Regions from separate parts of the Streptomyces sp. NPDC026394 genome, predicted to be linked through region 2. Evidence: riboswitches for the same ligand, from Rfam matches in the RefSeq annotation. Region 2 holds a riboswitch; each other region holds the start of a gene.
The links. Region 2 has a riboswitch for cobalamin ahead of ACZ4QV_RS01390 (ribonucleoside-diphosphate reductase subunit alpha). Riboswitches for the same ligand answer to the same signal wherever they lie in the genome.

Region 1: another riboswitch for cobalamin. It lies ahead of ACZ4QV_RS37395 (ABC transporter substrate-binding protein); the one in region 2 lies ahead of ACZ4QV_RS01390 (ribonucleoside-diphosphate reductase subunit alpha).
Region 3: another riboswitch for cobalamin. It lies ahead of ACZ4QV_RS23895 (CoA-acylating methylmalonate-semialdehyde dehydrogenase); the one in region 2 lies ahead of ACZ4QV_RS01390 (ribonucleoside-diphosphate reductase subunit alpha).

The regions. Positions count from the first base shown of each region.
Region 1 is NZ_JBVHPX010000028.1:45,496-50,243, forward strand. Features, by position in the region: gene ACZ4QV_RS37390 (FecCD family ABC transporter permease) at 1-676, opposite strand, end outside; gene ACZ4QV_RS37395 (ABC transporter substrate-binding protein) at 673-1,722, opposite strand; cobalamin riboswitch at 1,753-1,936, opposite strand; gene ACZ4QV_RS37400 (class I SAM-dependent methyltransferase) at 2,031-2,780, opposite strand; gene ACZ4QV_RS37405 (MFS transporter) at 2,749-4,050, opposite strand; gene ACZ4QV_RS37410 (ATP-grasp domain-containing protein) at 4,043-4,748, opposite strand, start outside.
Region 2 is NZ_JBVHPX010000001.1:302,459-307,206, reverse strand. Features, by position in the region: gene ACZ4QV_RS01395 (TolB family protein) at 122-1,471, opposite strand; cobalamin riboswitch at 1,814-1,977, shown strand; gene ACZ4QV_RS01390 (ribonucleoside-diphosphate reductase subunit alpha) at 2,135-4,573, shown strand; gene ACZ4QV_RS01385 (ribonucleotide-diphosphate reductase subunit beta) at 4,576-4,748, shown strand, end outside.
Region 3 is NZ_JBVHPX010000010.1:241,241-245,988, reverse strand. Features, by position in the region: gene ACZ4QV_RS23900 (acyl-CoA dehydrogenase family protein) at 1-574, opposite strand, end outside; gene ACZ4QV_RS23895 (CoA-acylating methylmalonate-semialdehyde dehydrogenase) at 580-2,079, opposite strand; cobalamin riboswitch at 2,285-2,457, opposite strand; gene ACZ4QV_RS23890 (short-chain fatty acyl-CoA regulator family protein) at 2,562-3,971, opposite strand; gene aceA (isocitrate lyase) at 4,336-4,748, shown strand, end outside.

The DNA of each region.
Region 1 (4,748 bases), on a different contig from region 2:
GGCCCGGCAGCCACAACGTGCCCCACTGCACCCCGCCGAGGCCCCCGAGGGTCCAGGCGAGGACCGCCCGGGCCTCGTTGCCCCGGTCGGAGGTCAGCAGCAGGATGTCCATCACCGCCGTGAGGACCGCCGCCATCGCCACTCCCGACAGCACCAGCCGTACCGAGGTGATGCGCCCGCCGGTACGCGCCGTCGTGTAGACGAGCAGCAGGGTCAGCAGCGCGCCGGCGAAGGCGGCGGCCGACAGCGACACCGGACCGAACAGGCTCACCCCGAAGACGATCACCATGACGGCGCCCAGGGACGCCCCCGAGGAGACACCCAGCAGATACGGCTCCGCCAGCGGGTTGCGGACCAGTGCCTGCATGGCCGTACCGATCACCGCGAGTCCCGCGCCCGTCACCGCGCCGAGCGCCACCCGCGGAGCCCGTACGTCCAGCACGATGGTCTCGCGCGCCCGGGACCACCCCGGGTCCGGCAGGTCGGCGCCCAGCGCGTGGGTCACGATGCCCCACACCTCGCCGGGCGGCACGTGCACCGACCCGATCGCCATCCCCGCCGTGGCGGAGACCAGCAGCAACACCCCGAGAACGACGAGGGTGACGGCGAAGGACCGGCGGCGCGGCGGCGTCTCGTGCCGGTGCTCGCGGACGACCGCCGTCCCGGCGGCGGTCACCGGAACCGCTCGGGGTGCAGGGCGCGGGCCAGCTCCTCCACCGCGTACGGCGGCCGCACCCCCACCAGGGTCGCGGTCAGCGGCAGGACGACGAACCGCTTGTTCTTGACCGCGGGCACGTCGGCCAGCGCGGGCTGCGACAGCAGGAACTTCTTCTTCTGCTCGACGCTCCCGGCCCCCGCGTAGTCGTAGATCGCGATGACCTCGGGCTTCCGGTCGACTACCTGCTCCCAGGACGCGTCCCCGAAGACCTTGTCCAGGTCCGCGAACACGTTCCGGCCGCCCGCGAGCTGGATGATCTCGGTGCCGAGGCTCTTGCCGCCGGCGGTGAAGGCCGCCTTGTCGCCGCTGTCGTACACGAAGACCGGTACGGCGGGGGCGCCCTTGACCGCCCCGGTGGCCCGGTCCACCCGCGCCTTGAGGTCGGCGGCCAGCTTGTCGGCCCGTTCCCGGATGCCGAAGATGCTGCCGACGGTGCGGACCTCGTCGTACGCGTCCTGCATGGACACCTGCTTCTTCCCGCAGTACTCGCGGTTGAGGTAGGTGTTGATCCCGGCGTCGGCGAACGCCTTGCGCGAGCGGCCCTCGTTCTCGGCGAAGGCGCTGGCGTACCCGCCGTAGACGAGGTCCGGATCGGCTTCCAGAACGGTCTCGAAGGACGGCTCCTTCTTCGCCAGTTTCGGCAGCGCCTCGTAGTCCTTGCGCAGCTCCGGCAGGACGGCCGAGTCGGGGAAGGCGGTGCCGATCATGCGGTCCTCGAGTCCCAGCGCCAGCATCAGTTCGGCGGGGTGCTGGTGGATGGTGAGGACCCGGGAGGGCGGCTTCCGGTAGGTGGTACGGATGCCGCAGTTGTCGATGGTGACCGGGAAACCTTTCGCCGCGGTGGCCGCGGGCTCCGCGTCACCCGCGGTGTCCCGCGCCGTGCCGCAGCCGCCCAGCAGGACGGCGGACAGGGCCAGGGCCACCGCAGGTGCCGCGACGCGCCGGAACCGGCGCCGCCGGGCGGCGGGGGAAGAAAAGGGGGGACGGGTCGTGCCGTCGTACACGTAGAGCCTCCTGCGGAGTCCGCGCTCCTCGGAACGGGCCCGCGACAGGCCAGTGTCCTGACTCCCGGATCGACGTCCCCCCGGCCTTCCCGCGCCGCGCGCGGTGGCCCGATCTGCCTGATGAAGGGTCACTCCCCGGTCACAGTGGCGGGACCGCGCCGGAATCGCACCGGCTTCCTGTCTCCCGTCGCGGTGATGACCAGGTGATATTACGGTCGGTCGGACCGGGGGCAAAGGGCGCGCGTACGGTTCCGCGCGCCGTCTACGGTGTGCGGGCGACGGGCCGGCCGTGCGGCCCGGCGCCCCGGTCACGCCGCGCGGACCGCCCGGAGCACCAGCCGTTCGGCGTCCTGGTCGTACGGGCGGCCGTCGAAGCCACCGAAGACCTCGACCTCCTGGAAGCCCGCCTCCCCGGCCATCCGCCGCAACTCCACGGCGCTGTAGACGAACCAGACCAGGCTCGTACGCGTCACCCGGTCGCCCCGCACGAGCACCCAGTCGCTGCGCAACCGTGCCCAGTCGTCCAGCACCGTGTCGGTCTGCACCAGCAGGTCGTCACCGCGCTGCACCACCTTCGGCGGGGTGACCTTACGGGCCAGCAGTTCCTTTCCGGCCATGTCCAGAAGCAGGGTCCCGCCGGGCGCCAGGCAGTCGTGCATCGTGCGCAGCACACGGGCGTTGTCGGCGGGGTCCTCGAAATAGCCGAAGGACGTGAACATGTTGAGAACCACGTCGAAGGCCCCGGGCTCGGTGAACTCCCGCATGTCGGACTGGACGTACCGGGCGGAGACTCCGGCGTCGGCGGCCCGCTTCCGGGCGCGGTCCAGCATCGCCGGGCTGCGGTCCACACCCGTCACACCGAATCCCCGGCGCGCGAGCGGAACGGTGAACACCCCCGGGCCGCAGCACAGGTCCAGCACCCGGGCCCCGGCCGGGAAGGCCAGCAGGGGAGAGGTGTCGAGCAGCTCCTCGGCCTGGGCGTGGCGCCCGTCGGAGAACAGGAAGTCGTAGAACTCGGTCCAGAAGTCATCGTCCTGGAATCCGCCCGTGTGCGTCATCGGGTACCGGTGTTCCTTCCGTGAGGTCGGTGAGGTCCGTGCGGGGGGTGGTGGGGGTGAGGTCGGCGGGAGCGGTGCCGCGCCCGCGCCGCAGGGCGAGCAGGAGCGGCGGCAGCAGGACGCACTGGGCCGCGGCGAACAGCCAGAACCAGCCCGCGTGCCCGGCGCGTTCGCCGAAGCCGTAGAGCTGCCCGCCCAGCACGCCGCTGGCACAGGCGCCCAGGCCGGCGGCGAGCCGCTGCTGTCCGAAGACCACGGCGTCCGAGCGCGGACTGCGGCGCAGGGCCTCCAGGTCGTTCTTGAGGAAGAGCACGATGTCGCCGAGCGTGATGAGGACACCGCCCGCCAGCAGGGCGGTCCGCGTACCGGCTGCCAGGACCGCCATCCCGGCGGCCAGGCCCGCGAACCCGATCGCCAGCGCGACGGGGTACCTCATCCGCCGGATGGCGCCCGACGCGAGCGGCTGGACGACGATGACCAGGACGAAGCAGGTCAGCAGCACCAGGCTGTAGAACTCGCTGGAGGCCCGCTCGACGGCGTACACGGCGAGGTAGTGCTGGAAGTGGAAGTAGAGGTAGAACGCCAGGCCGTTGGCGACGAAGGGGAGGACGGCGATACCGGTGAGCAGGCCCTGGCCGGACGCCGGTGCGCTGCTGGACCGGTCCTTCTCCGGCCCCACCGCCGGCAGACGCGCATGCCCCACGGCCACCACGGCGAACAGCGCCGTCACGACGAGGAACAGCGGGCCGGGGGACGACAGCACGAACGGCCCCGCGACGAGCGGGCCCACGGCCATCCCCGCGTTGAGCGCCGCGTTGCCCGCGGACAGGAACGCGGGCCGGCGCTCCTCGGCCACACCGTGCACCAGGTACGCCTTGTTGGCGGGCAGGTACAGCGCGGCGCCGCAGCAGGTCAGGATCAGCGCCGCCACCGCCACCGGCGGCCACCGCAGCGCCGCCAGGAACGCCGCGAAGCCCGCCGTACGCACCACCAGCGCCCACAGCATCGTGCGCCGCAGCCCCACCCGGTCGGCGAGCGCCCCGCCGAGAACTCCTCCCGAGAACTGCACGAGGGACGCGGCGGCCAGCACCACACCGACCGCCCCGAGCCCCATCCCCAGCCGCTCGTGCAGGAAGACCGACATGAACGGCAGGACCATGAAACTGCCGAGCGGGATGAGGAAGGAGCTGAGCAGCAGGAAGCGCAGCGGCCCGGTGAGGGTGGACAGCGCGGTGCGGAACCCCGGACCGTCGCCTGTGCGTTCAGTCACTGGAGTCCTGGCCCACCTGGCCGACCTGGCTCGCCTGGTTCGCTGCCATGTCCGCCGTGCCGGTCGCGTCTGCCGCGTTCCCCGGTCCCGTCGCGTCCCCCGCATGGAACGGCTCCGTCCGCACCCGTACGGCGTTGGCCGCCGCGACGGCGCGGTGCGTGGCCAGTTCGGCCGTCTCGCCCTCCGCGTAGACGATGCCCGCGTAACCCCGGCTGTCGCCCAGGTGCTCGACGGGGTCGCCGGTCCGCTTGACCGGGTACCAGGCGGGGGAACCCGGCATGTCCGGCAGCCGGTCGAGTCCGTCGACACCGGTGAACACCCCTGGCTTCTCGGGGTATCCGAGGACGAAGGCCGAGGCGGGGCCGCCGGGCAGCTCCGCGTCCATGAGTCCGGGACGGCTGCCGAGGGCCGCTTCCACCATCGCCTCGTACACGTTGACGCCGAGGGCCCGGCACAGCCCCTCACCGACGAGCGCGCCGCCGATCCGCGGGTTGATCTCGACCACTTCCGGACCGGCCGTGGTCAGGGCGAACTCCACGTGGGCGAACCGGTCGGTGTAGCCGACGGCGGCCAGCACACCGTCCAGCCACTGCTCCAGAGCGTCCCGGCGCGGTTGCGGGAAGGCCACGGGGAAGGCGGTGATCTCCTCCCGGAAGTGCGGCTCGGGCGACATCAGACGGCTGGAGACGCCCAGCAGC
Region 2 (4,748 bases):
TCGGTTCCCCTCCTGGTCGGTGCGCCGGTGTCCGGGTGGTGCCGATGCGCCGCTGCGCCGTACGCCCGTTCCGGCCGGGCGCCCCGGCGTCGGTGCGTCGGTCGGTACATGCGTCAGTGCGTCAGTGCTCCAGCCGCCGGACGAACACGTCGCCCGTCCCGTTCGTGTCCCCGGGCACCAGCCCCTCGTCGCGCGAGTCGAAGGCCGCCAGCCGTCCGGTGGCGTCGGGTGCCGCGGTGTTCGTCCAGGACGCCGACTGGCCGCCGTCCGCACCGACGTTGATCCGCTCGACGTGCCCGGTGCGCAGGTCGCGGACGAAGCCGTCCACCTGGCCGTTGGTGTCGCCGGGCACCAGGTTGGTGGCCGCGGAGGTGAAGAAGATCCGCCGGTTGTCGGCGCTGAGCCGCCCGGCGGAGGACCAGCCATTGCCCTGGGCGCCGTCGTACGCGCGGGACAGCAGCCGGGTGGTGCCGCGCTCCAGGTCGCGGGCGAAGAGGTCGTACGTGCCGTTGGTGTCGTCCGGCACCACGTCCGCGGCCAGGGCGGAGAAGACCGCGTACCGGCCGTCGGGGCTGAGCCGGGGGGACGGCGACACGCCGACCACGGCGCCCGTGGTGCTCAGGCTCGCCGCACGGGTGCGCCCGGTGGCGATGTCGTGGACGTACAGGGGGTCCTGCGGCGGCGGGCGGCGGAAGCCGGGGCCGGCGGGGGTGAGGTTGGTCGCCTTCGAGGTGAACGCGATCCGGCGGCCGTCGGCGCTGTTCGACGGGAAGGCGGACGGGGCGTTCGCCTGGGTGCCGTCGCTCGCCACGCTGACCCGTCGCGTCGTTCCCTTCTGCACATCGTGGACGAAGATGTCCAGGCGCTCGTTGGTGTCGCCGGGCACCAGGTCCGGGCGGTAGGAGCCGAAGGCGAGGCGGTGGCCGTCGCCGCTGAGGGCGAAGTTCTGCACCCCGTATCCGTACGGGGACCTCCCGGCGCCCGCGGTGGGACTCACGGTGCGCCCGGTGCGGCGGTCGTGGACGAAGACGTCGCCCTCGCCGTTGGTGTCGCCGGGGACCAGGTTCGCCGCGCCGGAGCAGAAGGCCACATACCGTCCGTCGGCGCTGATCCCGGGCGATCCGGAGAGGGCGTCACCGGGCGTGCCGTCACCGGCGACGCTGACCAGGTCGACCTTTCCCGTCCGTAAATCCTTGACGTAGACGTTTTGCTGGCCGTTGGTGTCCGTGGGCCCCAGATCGGTGGCTTCCGAGGTGAATGCCACGAACCGCCCGTTCGCGCTGAGCTCCGGATCGCCCGAAAAACCGTTTCCCTGCGTCCCGTCCATGGCAACACCGACCCGCTCGGTGGCCGGAGCCGCCCGCCCCGCGGCGGCTGCCGGTGACGCCGTCAGCACCCCTGCCACGACGCACGCCCCCGCCATCAGCCCCACGACGCGCACGGCGCCGCGCGCCGCACCGGTTCCTCGCATGTTCCCCCTCGCACAAGGCCCCCACCCGCCCCGCCGACCGACGGAGCAGACAAGGAGCCAATACGCTCCAGGAGCCCCGGTCAACGCGTCAGGGGCATTCCGCGCCACCAATACGCCCCCTGCATCAGCCCCCGTCCAGGCCGCGGCGGACGGCCCGCCGAACGGCCCGCCGAACGGCCCGGCGAACGGCCGGGCGGATGGCCCGGCGAACGGCCCCGACCCCCGGGAACAGCCCCGGAGCCACCGCGTGGCACCCTCTCGGAGGCCCCGGAAAACCCCGGGAAACCGCCCCGGAACGGCCGTCGAATACCACGGCTCCGGACATCCCCGCGCCAACGCGACACAAGATATGGGGGTGGGTGCACGAGGCAGCACAAGATGTATGCTCGTGCTCGCTGTCGTCGCAGGGGAATCCGGTGCGAATCCGGAACTGTCCCGCAACGGTGTACGAAGTGCGTCAATCCGCACCCGTGAGTCCGAAGACCTGCCCACAGTACGCCCGCGCCAGGACCGGCGCGGACGTCGATACGTCCGGGTCTCGCGGGTTGGACCGGTGGACGCTGCGCGGTGTGCCCGCGCGCCCCTTGCCGTACCGGGGGTGCCGCACGCCCGTACGCGCCCCGTGCCCTCCCCAGGCCCCCGCCGAGTGAGGGAGAGCAGCACGTGACCATCGCGCCAACGGAGCCCGCAGCAGCCGAGCAGGTCGTGCAGCCCGCGAAGGACACGCAGCCCCGGCAGGGCCACGGCGGCCAGGCCACGGACGGCCCCGGCGCCGCCCTGCTGCACACGCTGACCGACCTCACCGTCGACCTGCCCGCCACCGACCCGGGCAAGATCGCCGCCGCCGCGCTGCGCGGCCGCCACCCCGGTTCCGACGAGGCCGAGCTGCGCTCGCTGGCCATGGAGGCCGCGGCCGGCCTGATCGGCGACGAGCCGCAGTACTCCAAGCTGGCCGCCCGCCTGCTGACCCGCGCCATCGCGGAGGAGGCGGCCGCGGAGGGGGCGGTCGCCTTCTCCGCCTCCGTCGCCGTCGGCCACCGCGAGGGCCTGATCGCCGACAGCACGGCGGAGTTCGTACGGACCCACGCGGACCGCCTGGACGAGCTGGTGGAGCGCGCGCTGACGGACGGCGCCGACGACCGGTTCGGCTACTTCGGCCTGCGTACCCTGCACTCCCGCTACCTGCTGCGCCACCCGATCTCCCGCCAGGTGATCGAGACCCCGCAGCACTTCCTGCTGCGGGTGGCCTGCGGCCTGGCCGAGGACCACAGCGAGCGGGCACTCGCCGACGTCGCCGAGCTGTACCGGCTGACCAGCACGCTGTCGTACCTGCCCTCCTCGCCCACCCTGTTCAACTCCGGTACCCGGCACCCGCAGATGTCCTCCTGCTACCTGCTGGACTCCCCGCTGGACGAGCTGGACTCGATCTACGACCGCTACCACCAGGTGGCCCGGCTGTCGAAGCACGCCGGCGGCATCGGCCTGTCGTACTCCCGGGTCCGCGCCCGCGGCTCGCTGATCCGCGGCACCAACGGCCACTCCAACGGCATCGTGCCGTTCCTGCGCACCCTGGACGCCTCGGTCGCGGCCGTGAACCAGGGCGGCCGGCGCAAGGGCGCCGCCTGCGTCTACCTGGAGACCTGGCACGCGGACCTGGAGGAGTTCCTGGAGCTGCGCGACAACACGGGCGAGGAGGCCCGGCGCACCCACAACCTGAACATCGCGCACTGGATCCCCGACGAGTTCATGCGCCGCGTCGAGGCGGACGCCGACTGGTCGCTGTTCTCCCCCAGCGACGCGCCCGAGCTGGTGGATCTGTACGGCGACGAGTTCGACGCCGCGTACCGCAAGGCGGAGGCCGAGGGCCGCGCCGTCAAGCAGGTCCCGGCCCGGGTCCTGTACTCGCGGATGATGCGCACCCTCGCGCAGACCGGCAACGGCTGGATGACCTTCAAGGACGCCGCCAACCGCACCGCGAACCAGACCGCCGAGCCCGGCAAGGTCGTGCACTCCTCGAACCTGTGCACCGAGATCCTGGAGGTCACCGACGACGGCGAGACCGCCGTCTGCAACCTCGGCTCGGTCAACCTCGCCGCCCACCTGGGTGACAACGGCGAGATGGACTGGGAGCGGCTGGACGCCACGGTCCGCACCGCGGTGACCTTCCTCGACCGCGTGGTGGACATCAACTTCTACCCGACCGAGCAGGCCGGCACCTCCAACTCCCGCTGGCGCCCGGTGGGCCTGGGCCTGATGGGCCTCCAGGACGTCTTCTTCCGGCTGCGGCTGGGCTTCGACTCGCCCGAGGCGCGCGAGCTGTCCACCCGTATCTCCGAGCGGATCATGCTCGCGGCGTACGAGGCGTCCGCCGGCCTCGCCGAGCGGCACGGCCCGCACCCGGCCTGGTCCGCGACGCGTACGGCCCGGGGCGTGCTGCACCCGGACCACTACCCGAACGCCGAGCCGCGCTGGGCGGACCGGTGGGCGGCGCTGCGCGCCCGTATCGCGAAGACCGGTATGCGCAACTCGCTGCTGCTGGCCATCGCGCCGACCGCCACCATCGCCTCCATCGCGGGCGTGTACGAGTGCATCGAGCCGCAGGTCTCGAACCTGTTCAAGCGCGAGACGCTGTCGGGCGAGTTCCTCCAGGTCAACGCGTACCTGATCGAAGAGCTGAAGGCGCTGGGCCTGTGGGACGCCCGCACCCGTGACGCACTGCGCGAGGCCAACGGCTCGGTGCAGGAGCTGGACTGGATTCCCGCCGAGACCCGCGCGCTGTACCGCACGGCATGGGAGATCCCGCAGCGCGCGCTGATCGACATGGCGGCGGACCGTACGCCCTACCTCGACCAGAGCCAGTCGCTGAACCTGTTCATGGCGTCCCCGACCATCGGCAAGCTCAGCTCGATGTACGCGTACGCCTGGAAGCGCGGCATCAAGACCACCTACTACCTCCGCTCGCGGCCGGCGACCCGTATCGCCCAGTCCGCGCGCGGTACGGGCGGGGGCGCGCAGACCGCTCCCGTCCCCGCCCAGGCGGCCGACCCCGAGGCCGTCGCCTGCTCCCTGGAAAACCCCGAGTCCTGCGAGGCATGCCAGTAATCATGACGACCGCACCCGAAAAGAACGAGACGACGTCCGCTGCCGCCTCGCACACCGCCACCACCGGCAGCAAGAACCTGCTCGACCCGGGCTTCGAGCTGACCCTGCGCCCGATGCGCTACCCGGACTTCTACGACCGCTACCGGGACGCGATCAAGAACACCTGGACCGTGGA
Region 3 (4,748 bases), on a different contig from region 2:
CCGAGATGCCGCCGGGGCCGTCCTCGCCGGTACGGGCCATCACCACGTACACCTGCGAGGTCCCGGCGCCGGAGATGAACTGCTTCACTCCGGTCAGCACGTAGGAGTCGCCGTCGCGCACCGCACGCGTGCGCAGCGCCGCGGCGTCCGACCCGGCGCCCGGCTCGGTCAGGCAGTAGCTGCCCAGGTCGGCCATCGAGCACAGGCCGGGCAGCCGGCGGGCGCGCTGCGCGTCGTCGCCGTACCGGTCGATCATCCAGGCGACCATGTTGTGGATGGAGAGATAGCCCGCGATGGACGGGCAGGCGGTGGCCAGCACCTCGAAGACCAGCACGCCGTCCGCGCGGCTCAGCGCGGACCCGCCGTGCTCCTCCCGTACGTAGATCCCGCCGAGCCCGAGCCCGGCGGCCTTGCGCAGCACGTCCACGGGGAAGTGCTTGTCCTGGTCCCAGGCCACGGCGTGCGGCGCGATGTGCTCCTGCGCGAAGTCCAGCGTCGTCTCGACGATGGCGAGCTGGTCGGCGGTGAGTGAGGTCAGCGAGGCGGCCGTGGTGGCGGTGGTCATGACGCTCATCGCGCTCAGCCCATCGTCGGGAGGGTGAAGCTCGCGCCTTCCTTGACCCCGGGGGGCCAGCGCGAGGTGACGGTCTTGGTACGGGTGTAGAAGCGGATCGCGTCCGGGCCGTGCTGGTTCAGGTCGCCGAAGCCGGACCGCTTCCAGCCGCCGAAGGTGTGGTAAGCGACCGGCACCGGGATCGGCACGTTCACGCCGATCATGCCGGTGTCCACCCGGCGGCTGAAGTCCCGCGCGGTGTCGCCGTCGCGGGTGAAGATGGCCACGCCGTTGCCGTACGGGTGCTCCGTGGGCAGCCGCAGCGCCTCCTCGTAGTCCGCGGCCCGTACCACCGACAGGACCGGGCCGAAGATCTCCTCCTGGTAGATCCGCATGTCCGGGGTGACCCGGTCGAAGAGCGACGCGCCCGCGAAGAAGCCGTCCTCGTGGCCGGGCAGGGTGAAGCCGCGTCCGTCGACGACGAGTTCCGCGCCCTCGGTGACGCCGAGGTCCACATAGGCGCGGACCCGGTCCAGCGCGTCACGGCTCACCAGCGGCCCGAAGTCGGCGTGCGGGTCGTCGGAGCGGCCGACGCGCAGCGTGCCGACCCGCTCCTTGAGCCGCGCCACCAGCGCGTCGGCGGTCTCCTCGCCCACCGGCACGGCGACCGAGATCGCCATGCAGCGCTCACCCGCCGATCCGTACCCGGCGCCCACCAGCGCGTCCACCGCCTGGTCGAGGTCGGCGTCCGGCATCACGATGAGGTGGTTCTTGGCGCCGCCGAAGCACTGGGCGCGCTTGCCGTGCGCGGCGGCGGTCGCGTAGATGTGCGCGGCGATCGGCGTCGAGCCGACGAAGCCCAGCGCTTCGACGCGCGGGTCCGCCAGCAGCGTGTCCACCGCCTCCTTGCCGCCGTGGACGACATTGAATATGCCCGGCGGCAGTCCCGCCTCCAGGAACAGCTCGGCCAGCCGCAGCGGCACCGAAGGCGCCCGCTCGGACGGCTTGAGAAGGAACGCGTTGCCGCAGGCGATGGCCGGCGCGGCCTTCCACAGCGGGATCATCGCGGGGAAGTTGAACGGGGTGATCCCGGCCACCACGCCGATGGGGCGGCGCAGCGAGTGCACGTCGATGCCGGTACCGGCGTTGTCGGTGAACTCGCCCTTGAGCAGGTGCGGGACGCCGGCCGCGAACTCCACCACCTCCAGGCCGCGCTGGAGATCGCCGTGCGCGTCCGCGACCGTCTTGCCGTGCTCGCTCGACAGCAGCCGGGCCAGCGCGTCCCGCTCGCCCTCCACCAGGCGCAGGAAGTTCAGCAGGACGCGGGCGCGCCGCTGCGGGTTCCACTCGCCCCACTCGGGCTGGGCGGCCGCGGCGTCGGCGACGGCGGCCGCCGTCTCGGCCTGGCCGGCGAGCGGCACCCGGGCCTGCACGGTGCCGGTGTTGGGGTCGTACACCTCGCCGTGCGCGCCCGATGTTCCCGGTACGTGCTCGCCGCCGATGAAATGGGTCAGTTCTCGGACCATGGGGGCCTGCTCTCGTCAGGTGAGATCCGGGGATGGCACGGCCGGGCCCACGGGCGGCGCGGATGGCGCGCGGACCGTGGCGGGGCCGTGGGACGCGAAAGGCGTGGAACCGTCAGCGCGCGGGCGGTGCCGCGGGCCGGGCCGGATCACCTGGGTTGTGGGTACGCACCGATGCCATGCGTGTCTGCTCCATCCTCGTGGACAACACGGAACAACACCCGCGGCCGGTATCCTGGCTTCCGGATCGTCGTGCGCCGCCCGCCTTCCCGACGCACCCGCGTCAGTGGCGTGTTGCTCGGCGTCGCACTCCCCGGTCACAGTGGCGGGACCACGCCGGATTCGCACCGGCTTCCCTGCACCGCGGGCCTACGTCACGAACATATAGTTGGACGTCCTAGTAAGTCCAGGGGGATCGGTGATCTTCCGGGTGCCCCGGGGCGGGCCGCTGGGACCGCGTACGCCTCTCAGCCGTCCCGTACCCCTCAGCCCTCCCGCACCGGATACGGCACGAACGTGCTGCTGTTCTCGTCGATGGCCAGGGGACGGCCGAGCGGCGGCACGGCGCGCTGCGGGCACTCCAGGCGTTCGCAGACCCGGCAGCCCATGCCGATGGGGATGGCGGCACCGGCGTTGTCCAGGTCGAGGCCGTCGGAGTAGACCAGCCGGGAGGCGTGCCGGATCTCGCAGCCGAGGCCGATGGCGAAGGTCTTGCCCGGATCGCCCCAGCCGCCGCGGTGCCGGGTGACGGTGCGGGCCGTCCACAGGTAGCGGCGGCCGTCCGGCATGGCGGCGATCTGCACGTGGATACGGCTGGGCGCGGTGAACGCCTCGTAGACGTTCCACAGCGGGCAGGTACCACCCGCCCGGGAGAAGTGGAAGCCGGTGGCGGACTGCCGCTTGGACATGTTGCCGGCCCGGTCGACGCGGACGAAGGAGAACGGGACCCCGCGCCGGCGCGGCCGTTGCAGGGTGCTCAGCCGGTGGCACACCGTCTCGTACCCGAGGCCGAACCGGTCGGTCAGCCGCTCGATGTCGTACCGCAGCTCCTCGGCCGCGGCGTGGAACGGGCCGTACGGCAGCACCAGCGCCGCCGCGAAGTAGTTGGCGATCCCGATCCTGGCCAGCGACCAGGCCGTCGTGCCCTCCTCGAAGTCCTCGGAGGCGGGCCGCGACAGCTCCTCGCCGGCCTCCAGCAGCGCGAGCTGGGTCGCCATGCGGAAGGCGCGCTGCCCGGGCCGCAGTCCCGCCGACAGGCGCAGCACCCGGGCGGACGGATCGTAGTGGTGCAGCGGCCCGTCGGGCGTGTCGACGAGGCGTACGCCGTGCCGTCCGGTGAGCCGGGCGGTCAGGGCGCGTCCCGCCTCACCGGGGCGGATGCCCAGCTCGGCGGCGAGTTCCTCGGCGGCGGTGTCGGCCTCGTGCAGGTAGTTCTGCCGCCGGTAGAAGAACTCGCGGATCTCCTCGTGCGGGGAGAGCGGCGCGGCCGGGTCGGTGCCGCCGCCGTCCCGGCCCTCCGCCACCTCCGCCAGCCGCTCGGTCAGCGCCAGGTTGCGCCGCCCGAGGCCGAGCAGCACCGACGCCACCGCGGGCTGCCGGGAAGCGAGTTCGGACAGGTCGGTGGGGGAGATCCGGCCGGCGGCCAGCTCGTCGGCGAGCGCCTCGCGCAGGTCGGCCAGCATCCGGCTGGTGTCGCGCTCGGAGAAGAAGCCGGGGTCCACCCCGAAGGTCTCGGTCAGCCGCAGCAGTACGGGCACGGTCAGCGGCCGTGAGTCGTGCTCCATCTGGTTCAGGTAGCTGGGCGAGATGGCCAGGACGCGGGCCAGCGCCGCCTGGCTGAACCCGCGCTCCTCCCGCAGCCGGCGCAGCCGCGCCCCGGCGTAGATCTTGCTCACGGTGTCCCCTCCGTCGCTGCCGCCCGGCTCACCCTAGTCGCCGTACGGCGGTCACGGACCTTCGCAACCTTGGCAGAAAGGTGCCACAAGATGGGCAGAACTTGGCTGCGGGCCACCGTTGATGGCACCAAGTGCCACTGCCAGAGTCGGTGGTGCGGCCCCCCGGCAGCATTGCTCACCCCGCCACCGGGACCTCCGGCGGGCCGCACCTCAGCAATTCGTGGCGCTGCTACGGCACTCGGTGCACGCGGTGCCGAGGATTCGCACCCTTCACCGGCAGTCCACCACAGCAGCCCACCACCCACCACCACAGAGCAGTCCACGGCTCAGCACAGCGGTCCGAGCGAACACCCGGGAGATGGTCATGGCACAGACAGGTACCGAGACGGCCGAGGAACTGGCCCGGCGGTGGGCGACCGACCCGCGGTGGCAGGGCACCACCCGTACCCACAGCGCCGCCGACGTGCTGCGGCTCTCCGGCAGCGTCCGCGAGGAGCACACCCTGGCCCGGCGCGGCGCCGAGCGCCTGTGGCGGCAACTCCACGAGCAGGACTACCTCCACGCCCTCGGCGCGCTGACCGGCGGCCAGGCCGTGCAGCAGGTCAAGGCCGGTCTGCAGGCGGTCTACCTCTCGGGCTGGCAGGTCGCCGCCGACGCCAACCAGGCCGGTCACACCTACCCGGACCAGAGTCTCTACCCGGCCAACTCGGTGCCGCAGGTGGTGCGCCGCATCAACAACGCGCTGCTGCGCGCCGACCAGATCGCCACCGCCGAGGA